2 linked regions of the Zymomonas mobilis subsp. mobilis ATCC 10988 genome follow. The protein of the gene in region 1 binds, or shares a complex with, the protein of each later gene. Links are inferred from orthologs where the notes say so. Each region holds a gene or a part of one and is shown in the gene's direction. Other genes may lie near its edges. The genes, in order: secY and secA.

The links.
Region 2: the proteins of secY (region 1) and secA are in contact, whole or in part, in a crystal structure (PDB 3DIN), measured with the Thermotoga maritima proteins. The link is inferred for Zymomonas mobilis subsp. mobilis ATCC 10988 from one-to-one orthologs. Residues at the interface, in WP_004081795.1 of Thermotoga maritima: Glu108, Gly109, Glu110, Glu111, Ala236, Glu237, Arg238, Arg239, Ile240, Thr241, Ile242, Gln243, Tyr244, Ala245, Arg246, Arg247, Val248, Thr249, Gly250, Arg251, Arg252, Val253, Tyr254, Gly256, Ala257, Ser258, Thr259, Tyr260, Leu261, Pro262; in WP_004082002.1 of Thermotoga maritima: Glu261, Ala262, Arg263, Lys300, Ala301, Arg302, Thr303, Ile304, Ile305, Leu323, Tyr324, Asp325, Pro326, Val329, Ser330, Tyr333, Ile336, Lys340, Phe345, Val349, Glu363, Phe364, Tyr374, Ser375, Gly376, Gly377, Glu393, Ile395, Thr482, Ser483.

What each region holds. Positions count from the first base shown.
Region 1 is NC_017262.1:1,231,499-1,234,728, forward strand. What follows is about bases 324-3,230. They hold secY (preprotein translocase subunit SecY), read left to right. Parts: upstream 324-1,036; coding sequence 1,037-2,425; downstream 2,426-3,230. Other genes in these bases: rplO (50S ribosomal protein L15), read left to right, coding at 324-751; ZMOB_RS05500 (adenylate kinase), read left to right, coding at 2,458-3,129. Also shown: rpmD (50S ribosomal protein L30), read left to right, coding at 1-109; more of rplO, read left to right, coding at 260-323. UniProt on the Escherichia coli protein: The central subunit of the protein translocation channel SecYEG. Consists of two halves formed by TMs 1-5 and 6-10.
Region 2 is NC_017262.1:423,949-427,603, reverse strand. Bases 296-3,627 are described here. They hold secA (preprotein translocase subunit SecA), read left to right. Parts: upstream 296-649; coding sequence 650-3,427; downstream 3,428-3,627. Other genes in these bases: ZMOB_RS01955 (cold shock domain-containing protein), read left to right, coding at 3,606-3,627; argJ (bifunctional glutamate N-acetyltransferase/amino-acid acetyltransferase ArgJ), read right to left, coding at 296-297. Outside these bases: more of argJ, read right to left, coding at 1-295; more of ZMOB_RS01955, read left to right, coding at 3,628-3,655. UniProt on the Escherichia coli protein: Required for protein export, interacts with the SecYEG preprotein conducting channel.

The sequences.
Region 1 (3,230 bases):
TATTGGTCTTGGCCTCAACAAGATGCATCGCACCCGCGAATTGAAGGATACGCCCGATGTTCGGGGTATGCTTCGCAAGGTTGCTCATCTGGTTAAAGTTGAGAACTAATCTTTTCCTTGTCTTTTGATAAGGAAATTGGCAAAGAACAGCGTCGTCTCGATAAGAGAGGCGCTGTTTTTGTTTTGGAAAGCTTTGATGCGCATAGGCTTTCCTTGAAAATTTTTCTGCGCGCCAAAAGCGAAAGCGAGTGCTTTTAATATGTCTTTTAAATTAAATAGTCTGAAAGATAACGCCGGTTCACGCGTTGGTCGTGTCCGCGTTGGTCGCGGTATTGGTTCTGGTCTTGGTAAAACCGCTGGTCGCGGTCAAAAAGGTCAGAAAAGCCGTTCTGGTGTTTCGATTAATGGTTTCGCTGGTGGACAGATGCCCATCTATATGCGTCTCCCGAAACGCGGCTTTAACAATGTTTTCAGCAAAGACTATGCTGAAGTTAACCTTGGCGTTGTTCAAAAGCTGATTGAATCTGGCCGTCTTGATGCCAAAAATCCGATCGACCACCAGGCTTTAAAAGCGGCTGGTGTTGCCCGCGGTGGTAAAGATGGTGTTCGTATCCTCGGTAAAGGTGAGATTGCTTCTAAAGTAACCTTCAAAGTTGCTGGCATTTCTAAAGCTGCCCGCGAAGCCGTTGAAAAGGCTGGCGGATCGGTTGAAATCATTGCTCGTCGCAATGTTGAAAAGACAGACGCCTAATAGGCTAGGCACCAAGCCTGATTAAAAGAAGGACGGTCTGTTAAGGTATTTACCTTTGCAGGCCGTTTTTTCTGGAATAAACGTCATTTTAGGCAAAGGCTTGGTTGTCAACTTTGCATTCACTGCTTAAACCCTCTATGTCCGGTTCTTGAGTTTTTATTACTCAAGAGGTCGTGGAAAGAAGATAAGGCTCGAGCTTTCTCTTTATCTTTTGCGGCATGTCGATCATACGTCATGATAGTTTTTTAAAATCTATCAGCAATTTTTTCGGGGTTCGACTGAATAATGGCATCAGCAGCCAATCAATTTGCCTCTAATTTCAATCTATCCCAGTTTGGGAAGGCCACTGACCTTAAAAAGCGCTTGTGGTTTACCTTTCTGGCTTTGATTGTTTTTCGGTTACTTTCTTTTGTGCCGTTACCGGGGATTGATCCGCGCACTATGGGCGCGCTTTTTGCGCAGACACATGGTGGTGTGCTGGATTTCTTTAATACTTTTTCCGGTGGTTCTCTAAGTCGTATGTCATTGATCGCTTTGGGATTAATGCCTTATATTACGGCTTCTATTGTCGTTCAGCTTTCAACCTCTCTTAGCCCACATCTTGAGGCTTTGAAAAAAGAAGGTGAAAGTGGCCGAAAAAAACTGAACCAATATACGCGTTACGGCACGGTTCTTCTGACTGCGATTCAAGGGTATTTTATTGCCGTTGGATTAGAAAACTGGAAAACGCCTGCGGGCTTATCTGCCGTCGTCGATCCGGGTTTACTTTTCCGCATCAGCTGCGTGATTTCCCTGATTGGCGGTACCATGTTTTTGATGTGGCTAGGTGAACAGATTACAAGCCGCGGCGTGGGGAATGGAACATCGCTTATCATTATGGCGGGGATTGTTTCACAGCTTCCGGTTATTATTCTGAATACGCTGGAACGTACAAGAAGCGGAGCTGTTAATCCTGCTCTGATTATTGCTGTTATTGCTGTTGTAGCGGCCTTGGTTCTGTTCATCTGTTTTATGGAACGAGCGCAAAGGCGTGTTTTAATTCAGTATCCTAAACGCCAATCTGCTAATGGGATGATGCAGGCGGATAAAAGCCATCTGCCGTTAAAGTTAAATACCGCTAATGTCATCCCGCCCATTTTTGCGTCTTCTGTTTTATTAATGCCATTGACGATTACGCAATTTGCTGGCCAGCGGGTGACTGCAGGGGGACGGTGGAGCAATATTCTGATTACGCTCAACCAGTATCTGGCACATGGCACATGGCTGTATATGCTTTTATACGGGATCGGGATCGTTTTCTTCAGCTTCTTCTATACGGCCATTGTTTTCAATCCAGAAGAAACAGCTGATAATTTGAAGCGCTATGGCGGTTTTATTCCCGGTATCCGTCCAGGTAAAGCCACCGCAGATTATCTCGATTATTTGCTGACCCGTATTACGGTTATCGGAGCCGCTTATCTGACTTGCATCTGTTTAGTGCCAGAATTTATGGCTAGCGAGTTGGGTATGACTTCTTTTGCTATTGGCGGAACCAGTCTGTTGATCGTTGTTAATGTGACGATTGACACGGTCACCCAGATCCAAAGCCATTTGATTGCCCATCAATATGGTGACTTAATCCGTAAGTCGAAATTGCGTGGTAAGAGCATTCGGCGGCGCCAAAGATTGAAATAGGTTTTCCTGTTTAATAAATCGGAATCTTTACAATGAACATTATTCTTTTTGGCCCGCCGGGGGCTGGCAAGGGAACACAAGCCCATCGATTAGTCCATGACTTTGGGATGGTTCAGCTCTCTACAGGTGATATTTTGCGTCAGGCCGTTAAAGAAGGTACTGAAGTGGGCAAAATCGCTGGCGAATTGATGAAGGCTGGTAAGCTGATTCCTGATGACCTGATGATCAGAATTTTGGGCGAGCGTCTCGATAAACCCGATACCAAAAATGGCGTCATTTTTGATGGTTTTCCTCGGACAAAACCTCAGGTTGAAGCGCTCGATAAGTTATTGGCAGAACGCCACAGCAAACTTGATTGCGTCATTGAGATCAAAGTCGATGAAAACGCCTTAGTAAAGCGGATTGTCGGACGCTATGTTTGTGCTCAATGTGGCGCTGGATATCACGATGAATTCAAACGCCCCCACAAAGAAGGGGTTTGTGACATCTGTGGTTCTACTGAATTCAAACGTCGCCCTGATGATAATGAAGAAGCCGTTCGGGCAAGATTAGTAGAATATCACGAAAAGACTGCCCCAATTTTGCCGGTTTATGAAGCGAGAGGCATTGTCGCTTACGTAGACGGGATGCTCCCCATGGGAGACGTCGCGACTAAAATCGCAGAAATTCTGAAAGAGAAGGGTGCTAAACCTATCTCTGCATAATGCGCTTTTTCTGCTTTTATATCTCAAAGGCAGGTCATTTATGGCCTGCCTTTTTTATATTAAAATAGGGTTGTTCCACGCTTCATTTTCTATGATCTTTT
Region 2 (3,655 bases), 810 kb from region 1 along the record:
GGCTACCGCTTCGCGGCCTTTATGGCCAGTAAAAGCGTTTGAGTTTCCTGCGTTGACAACAAGCGCGCGGGCTTTCCCTTTTTTAATAGCGGCACGGCACCATTCCACTTCGGGCGAAGGGCAAGCTGACTGGGTCGTAAGCCCCGCGACTACGGTATCCGGCTGAAAAAGAAACAGGCTGAGATCATTGCGCTGCCAATTTTTATAACCGGCGCAGACCGTTCGTAATGTAATCCCGTCTATGGCCGGTAATTCAGGTGTATAACTGGGCGCAAGCGGGGAAATATTGGCGATCATACAAAAAGATCCTTCAATCACAATAGACTGGCCGGTTTGTTCATACGGCTTGATAATGTATTATCACTATAGCGATCCGTCTTTATTCCTCAAAGAAGGATATAAAAAGCTCGAAAAAAAGATTAAATGACAGTAAGACTGTAAAAATACTCTTGGCTGCTCTGGTCTCTAGAATCTGATGCTTGTCAGAAAAATCGACAGGGTAAGAACAAAGAGGCATTGTAATGGGGGGAGGGGATGATTGACGTTACCAAGGCGGCGACCTATCTTCTTTTCAACTTATCAGCTTAAAAGTGAGCCTTTGCCGGTTCATTCCGTTCACCGCATATTTTGAAATTGTTAGGGACTGTCCATGTTCGGCGCTATTGCCAAGGCTTTATTCGGCTCTGCTAATGATCGTTATATCAAATCCCTGCGCCGTATTGTTGAAAAAGTAAACAGCTTTGAACCCAGCGTTTCTGCGCTTGATGATGACGGGCTTGCCCGACAAACGGTTCTTTTCAGGGAAAGGTTGGCCAAGGGTGAAACGCTAGATCAACTTCTGCCGGAAGCCTTTGCCACCGTCAGAGAAGCGTCGAAGCGAACTTTGGGACAGCGTCATTACGATGTCCAGATTATCGGTGGTATTGTCCTTCATCGTGGTGAGATCGCAGAAATGCGCACCGGTGAAGGGAAAACCTTGGTAGCGACGCTTGCCTGTTATTTGAATGCATTGGAAGGCAAGGGTGTTCATGTCGTGACGGTCAACGACTATTTGGCAAAGCGTGATGCTGAACAGATGGGGCAAGTCTATCGTTTTCTTGGCCTGACCGTTGGCGTTGTTATGCCGAATATTTCGGATGAAGAACGCCGTCAGGCCTATCTTGCCGATATTACCTATGCGACGAATAATGAATTGGGTTTCGATTATCTCCGCGATAATATGAAATATACGCGGGAACAGATGGTTCAGCGGCCTTTCAATTATGCCATCATTGATGAAGTTGATTCAATCTTGATCGATGAGGCGCGGACACCGCTTATTATTTCGGGCCCAACCGATGACAAATCTGATCTCTATATTGCGATAGATCAGGTTGTTAAAAAGCTTGGCTCTGATGACTATGAAATTGATGAAAAACAGAAAAATGTCGTTCTGACTGAAGATGGGACAGAGCGCGCCGAACAGTTTTTGAAAGCCGATGGTCTTTTGCCGGAAGGCAATCTTTACGACTTTGAAAATACCCAGATTGTACATCACCTTAATCAGGCATTGAGAGCCAATTTGATGTTCCGGCGAGATGTCGATTATCTGGTTAGAAATAACAAAGTCGTCATCATTGACGAATTTACAGGCCGGATGATGGATGGCCGTCGTTGGTCGGAAGGTTTACATCAGGCGATAGAGGCCAAAGAAGGCGTTCAGATCGAACCTGAAAACCAGACTTTGGCCTCTATCACCTTCCAGAATTACTTCCGTCTATATCCACGTATTGCGGGTATGACCGGAACTGCGGCAACGGAAGCCACCGAATTCCATCAAATTTATAAAATAAATGTTGTTACTATCCCCACCAATTTACCGGTGCAGCGGAAAGATGAAAACGACCAGTTTTATAAAAATCTGGAAGACAAATTCCGAGCTATTGCCAAATCTATTAAAGAACATGCCGCTAGTGGCCAGCCTATTTTGGTCGGCACTGTCTCGATTGAAAAATCGGAATTGCTTTCGGAATATCTGCGTCATGAAGGGGTGCCTCATAAGGTTTTGAACGCCCGTTATCATGAGATGGAAGCGCATATTGTTGCGCAGGCTGGGCGCTTGGGTGCGGTAACGATTGCAACCAATATGGCCGGACGCGGCACAGATATTCAGTTGGGCGGTAATGCTGATTTCCGGATTGCTGACGAATTGCGGGAAATGACGGAAGGGCCTGAGCGGGATGCGGCTATCATCCGCATCAAGAAGGAAGTAGCAGAAGAAAAGCAGAGAGTTCTTGAAGCCGGTGGCTTATTCGTCCTTGGAACGGAACGCCATGAAAGCCGCCGTATTGACAACCAATTACGGGGACGGTCGGGACGTCAGGGTGACCCCGGATTGAGCCGTTTCTATCTTAGCCTTGATGATGATCTGTTGCGTATTTTTGGTTCCCAGACGATGTTTGCCAAAATGATGAACAAAAGTCTGGCTGATGGTGAAGCCATCGTTAGCCCGATCATGTCGAAGGCAATTGAAACCGCGCAGAGAAAAGTTGAAGCCCGTAATTATGACATTCGGAAACAGGTCGTCGAATATGATGACGTGATGAATGACCAGCGGAAAGTCATCTACGAACAGCGCGCTACGGTTATGGACGCGGAATCGGTCAATGACCTTGTCGAAGAGATGCGGGAAGATACTATTGCCGATCTGGTTTCCGAGACTTGTCCTGAAGATCAATATGTCGAACAATGGGATATTGATCAGTTAAAGGAAAAAGCGCTTGATCTTCTGAATCTCGATTTGCCGGTCAAAGAATGGCAGGAGGAAGAAGGTATTGATAGCGAAATCATTGCCGAGCGTATCCTTGAAAAATCCGATGAACTTTTAGCTGAACGCAGCAAAGATATTCCGCCAGAGCAATGGGCGGGTATTCAAAAGAATACGTTGCTTCAGGCGATTGACCATCATTGGAAAGAGCATCTTTCTGTTCTTGATAGTTTGAGACAGATTATCCATTTGCGGGCTTATGCCCAACAGACGCCGATCAATGAATATAAGCATGAGGCTTTTGCGCTGTTCGAGCGGATGCTTATCTCTATTCGCGAAGATGTTACCCGCAATTTGAGTCGAATTGAGCTTTTTCAGCCGTCTTTTGAATTGTCCGAACTACCAGAATTTTTCAAAAATTCGCCGGAAATCATGGCAGCCTTAGAAGAGCAGGAAAAACTGCTTTTTGAGACAACTGTTGATGGCCAGAATCAACCACAAGATGACCAGATTACGGTCAATCAAATGGCTGCCCAACAAGGCGCTGCTGCTCAAACCGATTCTCTATCAGATGCAGATCCGGCGCATTGGGTAGGAAAGATAAGTCGTAACGCGCCTTGTCCTTGCGGGTCGGGTAAGCGTTACAAACATTGTCACGGCGCTTTCGATAGTAAAAATTAAGAGAAAAGCTGCCTTCGGGCAGCTTTTTTTATGACCTGTCAAATTTTTGATCGAGAAAGGCTTTTAGAAAAGAGGCCTTTCATTTTGGATAAAAAGCGCAATATTTTTCATGAATACTGCGGTATAATTACTTTCTTCTTTCTTTCTCCATGCTAGTTTGATTGAGAGGAGGGGGAGAATGCCGAATAAACAGCTTCATTCTACTATAAAAAACGTAACAGCTATGCC